Regions from separate parts of the Pseudarthrobacter sp. 1G09 genome, predicted to be linked through region 2. Evidence: riboswitches for the same ligand, from Rfam matches in the RefSeq annotation. Region 2 holds a riboswitch; each other region holds the start of a gene.
What was found. A riboswitch is a leader RNA that binds a small molecule or an ion and turns the genes downstream of it on or off. The one in region 2 is predicted to bind S-adenosylmethionine.
Positions count from the first base shown of each region.

Region 1: another riboswitch for S-adenosylmethionine. It lies ahead of ACP3TD_RS13055 (aminotransferase class V-fold PLP-dependent enzyme); the one in region 2 lies ahead of ACP3TD_RS07550 (bifunctional o-acetylhomoserine/o-acetylserine sulfhydrylase).
Region 3: another riboswitch for S-adenosylmethionine. It lies ahead of ACP3TD_RS03930 (cobalamin-independent methionine synthase II family protein); the one in region 2 lies ahead of ACP3TD_RS07550 (bifunctional o-acetylhomoserine/o-acetylserine sulfhydrylase).

Region 1 is NZ_CP188306.1:2,837,325-2,841,901, forward strand. It holds gene rsgA (ribosome small subunit-dependent GTPase A) at 1-692, shown strand, start outside; gene hisN (histidinol-phosphatase) at 754-1,566, shown strand; SAM riboswitch class IV at 1,728-1,841, shown strand; gene ACP3TD_RS13055 (aminotransferase class V-fold PLP-dependent enzyme) at 1,880-3,289, shown strand; gene ACP3TD_RS13060 (class I SAM-dependent methyltransferase) at 3,368-4,126, shown strand; gene ACP3TD_RS13065 (metal-dependent transcriptional regulator) at 4,172-4,577, shown strand, end outside.
Region 2 is NZ_CP188306.1:1,639,617-1,644,193, reverse strand. It holds gene ACP3TD_RS07550 (bifunctional o-acetylhomoserine/o-acetylserine sulfhydrylase) at 3-1,325, opposite strand; SAM riboswitch class IV at 1,369-1,484, opposite strand; gene ACP3TD_RS07545 (VOC family protein) at 1,647-2,285, shown strand; gene ACP3TD_RS07540 (CPBP family intramembrane glutamic endopeptidase) at 2,421-3,203, opposite strand; gene ACP3TD_RS07535 (DeoR/GlpR family DNA-binding transcription regulator) at 3,254-4,045, opposite strand; gene ACP3TD_RS07530 (amidohydrolase family protein) at 4,151-4,577, opposite strand, start outside.
Region 3 is NZ_CP188306.1:824,667-829,243, reverse strand. It holds gene ACP3TD_RS03945 (DUF1508 domain-containing protein) at 1-42, opposite strand, end outside; gene ACP3TD_RS03940 (adenylosuccinate synthase) at 317-1,606, opposite strand; gene ACP3TD_RS03935 (M14 family zinc carboxypeptidase) at 1,848-2,933, opposite strand; SAM riboswitch class I at 3,116-3,221, shown strand; gene ACP3TD_RS03930 (cobalamin-independent methionine synthase II family protein) at 3,233-4,441, shown strand.

The DNA of each region.
Region 1 (4,577 bases), 1.2 Mb from region 2:
GATTCATCGACCGCGCCCTCGTGGCAGCGTACGACGCCGGCATCGAGCCGATCCTGCTGGTCACCAAGGCGGACGTGAAGGATCCCGGCGAGTTCCTGGCCAACTACACGCACCTTGACTTCCCGGTCATCATCAGCCGGACCGCCGACCTGGAGGCGTCAGGCATCGACGCCCGCTCCGATGACGGGTTGTCGGCCCGGCTGGACAGTGACGCCGTTGCCGGGCTCAGGGCACACCTGGGCGGCAAGGTCACAGTAATGCTGGGGCACTCCGGGGTCGGTAAATCAACCATGGTGAACGCCCTGACCGGCGCGGAACGGGCCACAGGCGGCGTGAATGCGGTAACCGGACGGGGACGGCACACGTCGTCGTCGGCCCTTGCCCTGCGTCTGGCCGACGCCCCTCCCGGCAGTTGGATCATCGACACCCCGGGCATCCGGTCATTTGGCCTTGCCCATGTGGATCCGGACCGGATCCTGAGGTCGTTCCCGGATCTTTCGCCGGGCACTGATGATTGCGAACGTGGCTGCAAGCACACCGCCACTGCCGTCAACTGCGGGCTCGACGCCTGGGTGGCAGGCGGACATGCAGGACCCACCGGTGAAGCACGCCTGGCTTCGCTCCGCCGGCTCCTGGGCGCCGATCCCAGGATGGAAGCCCAGGAGGCCAAGGAGCTCGGCACCATCAGCTGACAGCGCCAACCGGCACGGCCGACCTCCCGGCAGAACCGGCGCCAGACGGTAGTTTGGAACCATGATCCAACCCGCTTCGACCTATAACGACGACCTGCGCCTGGCCCATGTCCTGGCCGACTCCGTGGATGACCAGACCATGAGCCGTTTCAAGGCGCAGGACCTCCACGTGGAGACCAAGCCCGATCTGACGCCGGTCACCGATGCGGACAAGGCCGCCGAGGAAGCCATCCGCGGCCAGCTCTCACGCTCCCGACCACGCGACGCCGTGCTGGGTGAAGAGTTCGGCAGCACCGGCCACGGCTCCCGGCGGTGGATCATCGATCCCATCGACGGCACCAAGAACTTCGTCCGCGGTGTTCCCGTCTGGGCCACGCTCATCGCCCTGGTTGATGAGGGCGAGCCGGTGGTGGGCGTCGTCAGCGCACCCGCCCTGGGAAAGCGGTGGTGGGCCGCCAAAGGCATGGGGGCCTACATGGGCCGTTCCCTCGCATCGGCCACCCGGCTCCGGGTCTCCGACGTTTCCACCCTGTCCGACGCTTCGCTGTCCTATTCCAGCCTGGGTGGCTGGAAGGAACGCGGCAATCTTGACGACTTCCTGGGCCTGACTGAGGACGTCTGGCGCACGCGCGCCTACGGCGATTTCTGGTCCTACTGCATGGTGGCCGAAGGGTCCGTGGACATCGCCTGCGAGCCCGAACTGAACCTCTATGACATGGCCGCCCTCGTGCCCATCGTGGTGGAGGCCGGCGGCCGCTTCACCTCCCTTGAAGGCGAGGACGGCCCGTTCGGCGGGAACGCCCTGGCGACCAATTCCATCCTGCACACCGAAGTGCTGCACCGGCTGAACCCCGGCCTGGACGACCTGCTGTAGGCCGGCCTACTTCCGAATAATTGACCGCGGGCGCCTCCAAAAGGGGGCGCCCGCCGTCGTAATCTTCGAAGAAAGTCCCGATTCCGGGCCGCACGTAACAAAACCCTTAACAATCCTCCCGGCTTCAGGCCGGGCCGCCGGATGTTCTATGGTTTTATCCAGGTCACGAGTGCCAGCGCTAAACCCCGGTTTGCTGGCCGGCAACCCTCCATTCGCGGTGGGGTGCCCCGGGTGACGACCAGGCCGGTCCGGAGCGGATGCGGCAAGCGCGGATTCCAGCACTGCCGGAGTCCTGTCCTGAAGTGAGGTCTCCATGACTACTGCCGTCGACTCCCCCATTACCGCCGGAATCGTCTCTGATGAACGCCTGGCGGCCGCCGGACGTCCGCTTTCAGCGGTTACCGGCGCTGAAATCCTGGCTCCGCTGATCTCCGGCGGCCACGTCCGCTACGCCAACCTTGACTACGGGGCCTCCGCCCCGGCCCTGACCGTGGTGTCGGCCTACCTCAACGAGATCCTGCCGTTCTACGCCAGCGTCCACCGCGGCGCCGGTTACGCTTCGCAGATCAGCACGTCCGTATACGAGAACGCGCGCAACATCGTCCGCGAGTTCGTCGGCGGACGTCCCGACGATTCCGTCATCTTCACCAGGAACACCACCGACTCCCTTAACCTGCTCGCCGGTTGCCTCCCCGGCACGGACGGCAAACCCGCCGGCGACGTCCTCTACCTGGACATCGAACACCACGCCAACCTGCTGCCGTGGCAGGGTGTCCCCCACCGGAGCATCGTTGCCGCCGACACGATCGCCGGGACCATCGATTCCGTGCGCGCCGAGCTTGAGCAGGGCGGCGTCAGCCTGCTGGCCGTCACCGGCGCCTCCAACGTCACCGGCGAAATCCTTCCCATCCGGGAACTCGCCGCCCTCGCCCACCGGCACGGTGCCCGCATCGTGGTGGACGCGGCCCAGCTGGCGCCGCACCGCCGCGTCAACATCAGCGCCGACGACGTCGACTACCTTGCCTTCTCCGGGCACAAGCTCTACGCACCCTTTGGCGCCGGCGTCCTGGTGGGCCGCCCGGACTGGCTCGACGCCGGCACGCCGCACCTCGCCGGCGGTGGCGCCGTAAAGGAAGCAAAGCTCGACGGCGTCAGCTGGGCCACCGGCCCGGCCCGCCATGAGGGCGGCTCCCCCAACGTGCTGGGTGCGGCTACCCTGGCGCGGGCAACGCAGGTTATCGCGAGCCTGGACCAGGACCGCTGGCACGCCCACGAGTCGGCCATCCGTGCCTACCTGGTGGAAGGCCTGCAGGCGATCGACGGCGTCACGGTGCACCAAATCTTCAAGGACACCGACCCTGACAAAGACACCATTGGGGTAGTGAACTTCTCGGTGGCGGGTTACGACGCCGGCCTGGTAGCCGCATACCTCTCCGCCGAACACGGTGTAGGACTCCGTGATGGCCGCTTCTGCGCCCACCCGCTGCTGAAGCGCCTGGGCCTGCCATCAGGATCACTGCGGGCAAGCTTCGGAGTCGGCTCCCGGCTCGAAGATGCCCAGCGGCTCCTCGCAGGCATTGAAAAGCTCCGCCGGGACGGGCTCGGCTGGGACTACGTAGTGGATGCCGGCCGGTGGGTGCCCGCCAACGACACCAGGACCTATCCCCACTGGGCACCGAACACCCCGGGAACCGCCGGCGCAGCTCCCTGCCTCGACGACTGATGGCCGTAAAGCCCGCGCCCGGGTGCATGCGGTAAATTCGGACGGTACCCGCAGGGAATCAGCTGAAGGAGGCCGTACGTGGTTCGGGGTGGGCCCAAGCTCGATCACGGGCGGCGCCGGGAGCTCGGCCAGAGCTTCCAGGACGGCGGCAAGCACTATGAAAAGGTCCGTCCGGGGTATCCGGCGGAATCGGCACGGTGGCTGGTGCCCGCGTGCGCCCATGATGCGCTCGACGTCGGTGCCGGCACGGGCAAGTTCACTGACCTGCTGCTGGCGCTGGGATTGTCCGTGACCGCCGTCGATCCGTCCGCGGACATGCTCGCGCAACTGTCCGCCCAATACCCGGCCGCTGCTGCCCTGCGCGGCACCGCCGAGGCCACCGGGCTTGATGACGCAAGTTTCGACGTCGTCAGCGTTGCCCAGGCCTGGCACTGGTGCGACGCCCTCGCGGCCAGCACGGAACTGGCCAGGGTCCTCCGCCCGCAGGGAACGCTGGGACTGGTGTGGAACCAGCTGGACACCTCGGTGCCGTGGGTGCACCGGCTTTCCCGCATCATGCATGCCGGGGACGTCTACAAGCCCGGACAGCGGCCGCTGGTGGGCCCCGAGTTCGAGGGCCTCGAAGGGCACGTGACCCGCTGGCAGGATCCTGTCACCCCTGCCGACCTGATGGAACTGGCCAAATCCCGAAGCTACTACCTGCAGGCCAACGAACAGACCCGGGCCAAAGTCCTGGCGAACCTCACCTGGTACCTCCATGAGCATCTGGGGCACGCCGAGGGTCAAGAACTCAGCCTGCCGTACCTGACGCTGTCCTGGCGCGCCGTCCGCGCGTGACACGCGGATCCCGGCCGCGTCCCGCCAACGGGTAGGCTTGAACGTGTGAAGACCAGCGCGCCCTCCTCCTCCATTGAGGACTACGTCAAGGTGGTCTATTCGTTCACGGAATGGCAGGACAAGCCCATCACGTCCTCGCAGCTGGCGCAGCGCCTGGGTGTGGCAAATTCTTCAGTTTCGGAGATGGTCCGCAAGCTGAAGGACCAGGGGCTGGTGGACCACAAGCCCTACAGCGCAATTACCCTCACGGACGCCGGGCTCCGGCTTGCACTGTCCATGGTGCGCCGCCACCGGCTCATCGAAACGTACCTTGTCCAGCAGTTGGGCTACAGCTGGGATGAAGTCCACGACGAAGCCGAACTGCTGGAACACGCTGTCTCAGACACCTTTATCGAACGGGTGTCAGCCCAGCTGGGCCACCCGGACCGCGACCCGCACGGTGATCCCATTC
Region 2 (4,577 bases):
GCTTAGCCGGCCGCGCCCTTGGCGGCCCGGAAGCCCGCTTCAAGGTCTGCCAGGATGTCATCGATGTGCTCGATGCCTACGGACAACCGCACCAGGCCGGGCGTCACCCCAGCTACCGCCTGCTGTTCCGGCGTCAGCTGGCTGTGGGTGGTGGAGGCAGGGTGGATCACCAGGGACCGGACGTCGCCGATGTTGGCGACGTGGGAGTGCAGTTCCAGGGCGTCGACGAACCGCTGCCCCGCTTCGGCTCCCCCGGCAAGGTTGAAGGCGACGACGGCACCCGTCCCCTTGGGCCCGTACTTGCGGCCGCGCTCGTACCAGGGGCTGGACGGCAGGCCTGCGTAGGCGACGGATTCGACGTCGTCCCGGCCTTCCAGCCAGCGGGCTACCTCGGTGGCGTTGGCCACGTGGCGTTCCACCCGCAGACTCAGCGTTTCCAGGCCCTGGGCGATCAGGAAGGCGTTGAACGGCGAGACGGCCGAGCCGAGGTCCCGCAGGAGCTGGACGCGCGCCTTGAGGATGTAGGACAGGTTTGCGCCGAGGAGCCCGTTTTCCCCGAGGTCCCTGCCGTAGACCAGGCCGTTGTAGGTGGGGTCCGGGGTGTTGAAGCCCGGGAACCGTTCCGGGTCCTTGCTGAAATCGAACTTGCCCGAGTCGACGATGACGCCGGCGATCGCCGCGCCGTGCCCGCCAAGGTACTTTGTGGCCGAGTGGACCACGATGTCGGCGCCCCATTCCAGGGGACGGATCAGGTACGGCGTAGAGAGGGTGTTGTCCACGATGAGGGGCACGCCGGCCTGGTGCGCCACCCCGGAGATGCCTTCGATGTCCAGGACGTCCTGACGCGGGTTCGAGACCACCTCGCCGAAGAACAGCTTGGTATTGGGCTGCACGGCGTCCCGCCACTGGTCCAGATTGTCCGGGTCCGCCACGAACGTCACGGTGATGCCGAACTTCTTCAGCGTGTGGGCGAACAGGTTGTAGGTTCCGCCGTACAGGCTGGGGCTGGCCACGATGTGGTCGCCCGCCTCTGCGATGTTGAGGATGGCGAAGGTCTCCGCGGCCTGGCCGGAGCTGAGCAGCAGGGCGCCGAGTCCTCCTTCGAGACTGGCGATGCGCTGCTCCACGGCCTCCTGGGTGGGGTTGCCGATGCGGGTGTAGATGGGGGCCAGTTCCGCCAGGGCGAACCGGTTGGCCGCGCTTTCGGCGCTGGGGAACACAAACGAGGTGGTCTGGTAGATGGGCAGGGCCCGGGCGCCGGTGGCGCCGTCGGGCTCCTGGCCGGCGTGGATCTGGCGGGTTTCGAAGGACCAACCGTTGGACATTCAAGGCTCCTTTGACATGGGCCCGGCATGCTGAGAGCAGTACGGGCCGCGCTTGCCGCCCGGCCGTTGCCGGACAACCAGGTCCTCACCCGGGGCACCCCACCGCGGATGGAGGGTTGCCGGCCAGCGAGCCGGGGCTTGGCGCTGGCACTCATGACCTGCGCCCAGTGTAGGAACACCTTGGCGGCGGCGGACAGGATTGTGACGAACATGGTCTCCGCGGCTGCCGGCAGGGCGGAAAACTGATCCCCAGGAAAACGGAAATTTCGAGTAAGGCAAGCCTAAGCTGAGAGCCCGATCACAAAGTGCCAAGATGTTGGCATGCGCATGGATCACGTCTCTTACGCCTGTGAACACGATGGCCTCGCGGCCACTACCGAACGAATTGCATCTGCCCTCGGCGTTGAGGCAGTGAAAGGCGGGGTGCATCCCCGGTTCGGAACCCGGAATATGATCATCCCGCTCGCGGGCCACAAGTACCTCGAAGTGGTGGAGGTCCTGGACCACCCCGCCTCGGACAAGGCTCCCTTTGGACAGGCCGTACGGGCCCGTTCCGCGGCGGGCGGCGGCTGGATGGGCTGGTGCGTCGAAGTGGACGACCTCGCCCCGTTCGAAGAGCGCCTCGGGCGCTCGGCCGTCAACGGCAACCGCAAGTTCCCGGACGGCCGGGAACTGGTGTGGAAGCAGATCGGCATCCTGGGACTCATCGCCGACCCCCAGGTCCCGTACATGCTCAAGTGGGAAGGCGACCCGTCGCTGCACCCGTCCAACGCCTATGACAGCAGCCTCAAGATGAGCTGCCTTACCATCGCCGGCTCCGCTTCGCGGGTCACCGAATGGCTGGGCGAGCCGGTGGAGAAGCCGCTGGAGGACGTGGCTGTCGAATGGGTGGCCCCGCACGGCACCCCCGGCATCCTGTCCGTCACGTTCGAAACCGCCAATGGAGCCGTCACCCTCTGACCCTCCATCTGTGGTCCGGTTGCACACCGGACCACAGACGCGGACGCCTGTCCGCAACAGCTTCGGCCGCCATGGGGTGGTGACAACGGCGTCACCACCCCATGGCGGCCGAATCCATTTCCAGGCAAACCCTGCCTACCCCAGGCCGACGGCCTTGCCGAACAGGCTGAAGCCGACGAACGCCACGATGTCCAGCAGCGCGTGCGCGATGACCAGCGGCATGACGCGTTTGGTCCGGGTGTAGATCCAGGCGAAGACAATGCCCATCACCACGTTGCCGATGAAGGGCCCGAAGCCCTGGTACAGGTGGTAGCTGCCGCGCAGCACCGAACTGACGGCAATCGACAGCGGCACGCTCCACCCGAACTTGCCGAAGCGGTCCATCAGGTAGCCCACCACAATCACTTCCTCCACGATGCCGTGACGGATGGCGGAGAGGATCAGCACTGGCACGGTCCACCAGTAGGCATCCAGGGCGCTGGGGATTATGGCGGTAGTGATCCCCAGGGCACGGCCGGCAGCGTAGAGGCCCAGCGACGGGATACCGATGAGGGCGGCCAGGCCCACCCCCTGCAGCAGGTCCTTACCCGGACGGGCGAAGGTGAAGCCCAGTTTCGTGAAGGCTGATCCGGACCCCGCTCCAAGGTCCCCGGAGGCCGCCTGCCGGGAGCCCGACAGGAAGTAGAGCACCAGCAGGACGGGGACGAGGGCGAAGATGATGTCCAGGAGCTGATAGGTCAGGTCGAAGTATTCGCGGGTGCTTTGGGAGCGGTTTAGCGTCGAGGTTCCCTCGGCCAGCGGCGCCCGGGTCATCTTATCCAGGAGCTGCACTACCGAGTACACGGCGGACTGCCCCAGGGACAGGCCCAGGACTATCCAGACTTCGAACGCCAGGCGGCGGCGGGAGGGAACCAGCATGTACCCATCTTGCCTGCAGTTCCTGGGCCGGGGCTGATGGCCCCGCCGTGTCAGGGCACGGGGGCGACGATGACCTCGGTGCCCTTGGCCTCGAAGGCGGCCTTGTCCCGCGGCGAGATGCCGGCGTCCGTGATCAGCCGCGTGAAGTCATAGCCGTCCATGGTGGCGAAAGCGCGCACCCCCACCTTGGAGGAATCGGCAATGACATAGGACACCCGTGCCCGGCTGGCCAGGAGTGCATTGACCGAGGCCTCGCCCTCCCCCGTGTTGGTGGGGCCCACCTCGGGGTCGATGCCGTTCACGCCGATGAAGGCGATGTCCAGGACCACCTTCTGCATGATGATGTCCGTGTACGGGCCCACCAGTTCATAGGACCGCGGGTTGAGGATGCCGCCGGTCACCATCACCTTGATATTGGGCCGTACCGCCAGCTGCCCGGCGATGTTGATGGCGTTGGTGACAACGGTCAGCGTTGACTGGTTGGACGGGGCATTCAGGTCTTCGCGGGTGGCCAGGATCTGGGCCAGCGCCGTGCTGGTGGTGCCACCGCACAGGCCGATGACGGCACCGGGCCGGATCAGGGCGGACGCCGCCCGGGCGATCTGCTCCTTCGCCTCGGCATGGTCGTCCCGGTTGTAGCGGCCGGGCAGGTCGTAGGCGAGGGCGCCGGTGGTGGCGCCGCCGCGGGTGCGGGTCAGCAGCCGCCGCTTGGCAAGGCTGTCCAGGTCGCGGCGGGCGGTGGCGGGCGAAACCCCGAGGGTGTTGACAATCTCGTCCACTTCCACCTGGCCGGTCCTGGCAAGCAAGTCGAGGATGGCGGTCAGGCGGTCAGTGCGGGTCATGCGGGGCCTCTCGGTACAACAGCCACCGCTCCGGATGACGTTTCATGATCATAACAGACCCGAAACGATCATCTAACGTCAAATTGCGGAGGGCACGTCCGCTGTTTACCGTTCCCGGACACCGGCCCGCCACACAGCGTACGTCAACGGCATGCCCGGGCGGTAAGCGAGATGGGTAGCGGACGGGGCGTTCAGCAGGTGCAGGTCGGCCCGGTGTCCGACGGCGATGGAACCTACGGCGCGTTGGCCGTCGGCATCTGTGCCGCGATCCTTGTGCAGCGCCAGCGCGCCGCCATAGGTGGCCGCACGGACTGCCTCGTGCACGCTGAGCCGCATCTGCAGCACGGCCGTGGCTACGCAGTAGGCCATGGAACTGGTGTAGGAAGTGCCCGGGTTGCAGTTGGAGGCCAGGGCCACCTGGATGCCCGCATCCACGAGGGCGCGGGCCGGTGCCAGCGGCTGGCGGGTGGACAGGTCGCAGGCCGGCAGGCAGGTGGCCACAGTACCGGGCACCCCCGATCCGGTGGCCGGG
Region 3 (4,577 bases), 810 kb from region 2:
CTTGGACTGGGGATCAAGGAAAACTTCGAACTTGCCCGCCATGGCGCACTTCCTTCCGGTTGTGAGCGGTCTTCCGGACGGCATCTCCGCCGATGGTCCGGCCAGCGCGTGGCCGCGCCTGTCCCGCAAAAGGTGGACGTGCTTGCCAGGCAGTCCTCGAATGCTGTCCCAAAAGTCTGGCTGTCCGGGCTGTACGCCCACAAGGCACTGAAGGTAAACCCTGTGTAAATTGAGCTGCCCCGCGCCAGGCCCGAAACGAACAAGCGGCGGCCACCCGCAAAGGTGTCCCGCCGCCGTCGTAATTCCCTACGAACCGTCAGTCGTTGATGAGGTCGTTCACCACGATGGTCTGGTCCCTGTCCGGGCCCACGCCAATGGCGGAGAAACGCGTTCCCGACAGCTTCTCCAGCGCCAGGACGTAGTTGCGTGCGTTCTCCGGCAGGTCTGCCAGGGTGCGGGCAGCCGTGATGTCCTCGGTCCAGCCGTCGAAGTACTCGAAGATGGGCTTGGCGTGGTGGAACTCGGTCTGCGTCATCGGCATCTCGTCGTGCCGGACGCCGTCAACGTCGTAGGCCACGCACACCGGGATCTGTTCGATGCCGGTGAGGACGTCCAGCTTGGTGACGAAGTAATCCGTGAAGCCGTTGACGCGGGACGCGTGGCGGGCCAGGACGGCGTCGTACCAGCCGCAGCGGCGGGGGCGCCCCGTGTTGACGCCGAACTCGCCGCCGGTCTTCTGCAGGTAAACGCCCATCTCATCAAACAGTTCGGTGGGGAACGGGCCTGCACCCACGCGGGTGGTGTAGGCCTTGATGATGCCGATGGAGCGGGAAATGCGGGTAGGGCCGATGCCCGAGCCCACAGATGCGCCGCCCGCGGTGGGGTTCGAGGAGGTGACGAACGGGTACGTGCCGTGGTCGACGTCGAGGAAGGTTGCCTGTCCGCCTTCCATCAGCACTACCTTGCCCTCGTCCAGGGCAGTGTTCAGCACCAGGGTGCTGTCGATGACCAGCGGGCGGAGCCGCTCGGCGAAGGACAGGAAGTATTCGACGATCTCATCGACCACAACGCTGCGGCGGTTGTAGATCTTGACCAGGACCTCGTTCTTCTGGTGCAGCGAGCCCTCCACCTTCTGGCGAAGGATGGACTCGTCGAAGACGTCCTGGACGCGGATGCCCAGGCGGGCCACCTTGTCCATGTAGGCGGGGCCGATGCCACGACCGGTGGTGCCGATGGCGCGCTTGCCCAGGAAGCGTTCGGTGACTTTGTCCAGGACCTGGTGGTACGGGGCCACGAGGTGGGCGTTTGCGGAGACGCGAAGCTTGGACGTATCCGCGCCGCGTGCCTGCAGGCCTTCGATTTCCTGGAAGAGGGCCTCAAGGTTGACCACGCAGCCGTTGCCAATGATAGGGACTGCGTTGGGGCTAAGAATGCCTGCCGGAAGCAGCTTGAGTTCGTACTTTTCACCGCCTACGACGACGGTGTGCCCGGCGTTGTTGCCGCCGTTGGGTTTGACGACATAGTCAACACGGCCGCCCAGAAGATCTGTGGCCTTGCCTTTTCCTTCGTCGCCCCACTGGGCTCCTACGATCACAATTGCTGGCATGGGATCCTCCCCCATTCGTTCGGGCCGGCCGGGCGCCACAGCGTGGCGGTCCTGGTTCAGCGCCGTTCATGAGAATGCCCCGAGTGGACCGGCTCCCGCCGTTCCGCAGGCGGATTGGCGAACGCGTTGGCCCCGGGGCCCTTACCACCCAAGTTTAGCCGATAGTGCACTTTGACCACTCGCTGGGACGTCCCGGTGCTTTACGCGCGGTAAAGAACCGGGACGTCCCGTCCTGCTGCGGTTACTCGTCGTCGGCCTCGCCCGCCGGGCGGGAGGTCTGCTCGGCGAGGGTGTCCCAGAAGGAGGTATCGGCGTCGGCTATTGAACCGTCCGCGATGGCGGCGGCGGTGGACGTCAGCGTGGTGACGGTCTGCTTGATCAGGTAGCCGTTGCTGCGTTGCCCCAGCGCGTAGCCGTCGAGGTAGTGGTCCGACATGCCGCGCATCTCAAAGAGCAGGGTGGCGATGCCGTATTCCACCGAGATGCCGTTGCGGCTGATGGTCTCGGCGCTGCCGCCCTGGTACTTGCCGAGGTGGCCCCAGCCGGTGGAGTCGACGTTGTCGAAGACGACGGCGCCAAGCTGCTTGGACTTTTCGACGACGGCGGGATCGGCGTTGGGGGTGGTGGGGTACAGGATGGACCCGGAGACGAGTTTGCCGTCGCGCTCTGCCCGGGTGCCCTGGTGGTGCAGGTCGATCATGTAGTCGACCCGGTATTTGCGCATCACGTTGTTGTGCAGGGCCTGGGTTTCCGGCTGGATCTTGGCTATGTGGTCCCGGTTCAGGTCCACGCCCTTGGCGTTGAAGCGGGTCATGTTGCGGTCACCCTTGGCGATGTAGTCCTCCAGGGAGAAGTCGACGTCACCCATGGCGCCGTCCGCGTTGAGCATCGGAACCACCAGGATGTTCACGCCTTTGAGGATGTCCGCCGATTTTCCGGTGCCCAGGTGCTTGACGAACTCCAGTGCTCCCTCTGTGGTCAGCTGCTCATTGCCGTGCTGCTGGGTCAGGTAGAGGATGGTGGGCTTGGCCGGGTCGGAGATGTACTTGACCAGGTGGATATCGCGGCCCTTGACCGTTTTGCCGATGACCTCAAGTTCCATGGCCGGCTGCTTGGCGTCCTGGTCCTTCAGGAACGACACCATCTGGTCATAGGTGGCCAGCTTCGAGGTGGTGATCTGGCCGTTGCCACCGTAGTTGGGGCCCTCCCCCACAGCGATGGCTGGAGCGGGAGCGGCGACAACCGCCAGTGCAAGGGCCCCTGAAACGGCAAGGGTCCTAAAAGTAGCCAGGGATTTCTTCACGTGCGTTACCTCTTTCGAGTGCATTGAGTGCGTCCAGCGGCCATGTCCCCCATTGCGCGCTGTGACAACAGCCAATCAAGCTGATTGAAACCTGTCAATGGAATCGACAAATCCTGGGAAACCTATGACTGCTTGCTTTAGCGCAAAGCAAGTCAGATCGTGAAACCGACTTGCCCCACCTTTGGCGGGTGGGCTTGAGTGGAAGTGACCCATCCGGAGCGGCTGAGAGACCTGGCTCAGTGACGCCGCAGCAACCTGTACAGCAGGGAGGTCTCCCTGCCCCGAAGGTGCTACTGCCAGGACCGATGGAAAGGAACTCCACCGTGCCCCAGAACACCGACCACATCCGCGCCACCCACGCAGGCTCATTGCCGCGGACGCCGGAACTCATCGCTGCGAACGCCGCCAAGGAGGCTGACGGGATCACGCCGGAGTTCCTGGAACTCCTCGAAGCCTCCGTGGTTGACGTCGTCCAGCGCCAAAAAGACCTTGGCATCGACATTCCCAACGACGGAGAGTACGGCCACACGATGGCCAGCTCTGTTGACTACGGGGCGTGGTGGAACTACTCCTTCGCGCGGCTCGGCGGTTTGGAGCCGACCGATGTGGACCGCTGGGCAGACTCCGAGGTCCGGCGTTCGTCGCCCGGGAACGTCGTCCTCACCTCCTTCCCTGACCGGCGGGACCGCCAGCAGTTCAACGACGCCTACAACGACCCGTCGTCGGGAATCCTGGCCCACCGGAAGAGCGTCGCCCAGCCCAGGATTGCCGGCCCCTTGACCTACACCGGCCAGGACCTCGTGGCCTCGGACGTCACCAACCTGAAGACGGGACTCGCCAAAGCAGGGCTGACGGAGGGCTTCATAGCGTCCCTCTCCCCCGGCTCATGCGCACGGGTGGCCAACGGGTATTACAAGTCCGACGAGGAACTCGTCTACGCCTGCGCCGACGCCATGCGGGAGGAATACAAGGCCATCATCGACGCCGGCCTGACCGTCCAGCTCGACGACCCGTCCCTTGCCGAAAGCTGGGACCAGATCAATCCAGAACCGGCGCTGGAGGACTACCTGAAGTTCATCCAGCTGCGGGTTGAGGCCACCAACTGGGCGCTGCGGGACCTCCCTCAGGAGCAGATCCGGCTGCACGTGTGCTGGGGCTCCTGGCACGGCCCGCACACCACGGACATCCCCTTCGCAGACATCCTCGGCTCCGTCCTGCAGGTCAACGCCGGCGCATACTCCTTCGAGGCAGCAAACGTCCGGCACGAACATGAGTGGCGGGTCTGGGAGGACACGAAACTCCCCGAGGGCAAGGTGATCATTCCGGGCGTCGTCTCCCACGCCACCAACGTGGTGGAGCACCCGGACCTGGTGGCGGACAGGATTGTGCGTTTCGCTGATGTAGTCGGCCGGGAAAATGTCATCGCCTCCACCGACTGCGGCCTGGGCGGGCGCGTCCACCCGCAGATCGCCTACGCAAAACTGGAAGCTCTGGGCGAAGGTGCGCGCCGGGCCACGAAGCGGCTCTGGTAGCCCGCCGCCGCAGAAACACCGGAAGGACGAAACCCCGGGTGTGCATCCGGTCACCGGAATACGCGCAACCGGCGTTTCGCTTCCCGAGGCTTGCTAAACTGGGGAAGGCCGGGTTGACCGGCCCACCCCAAACACA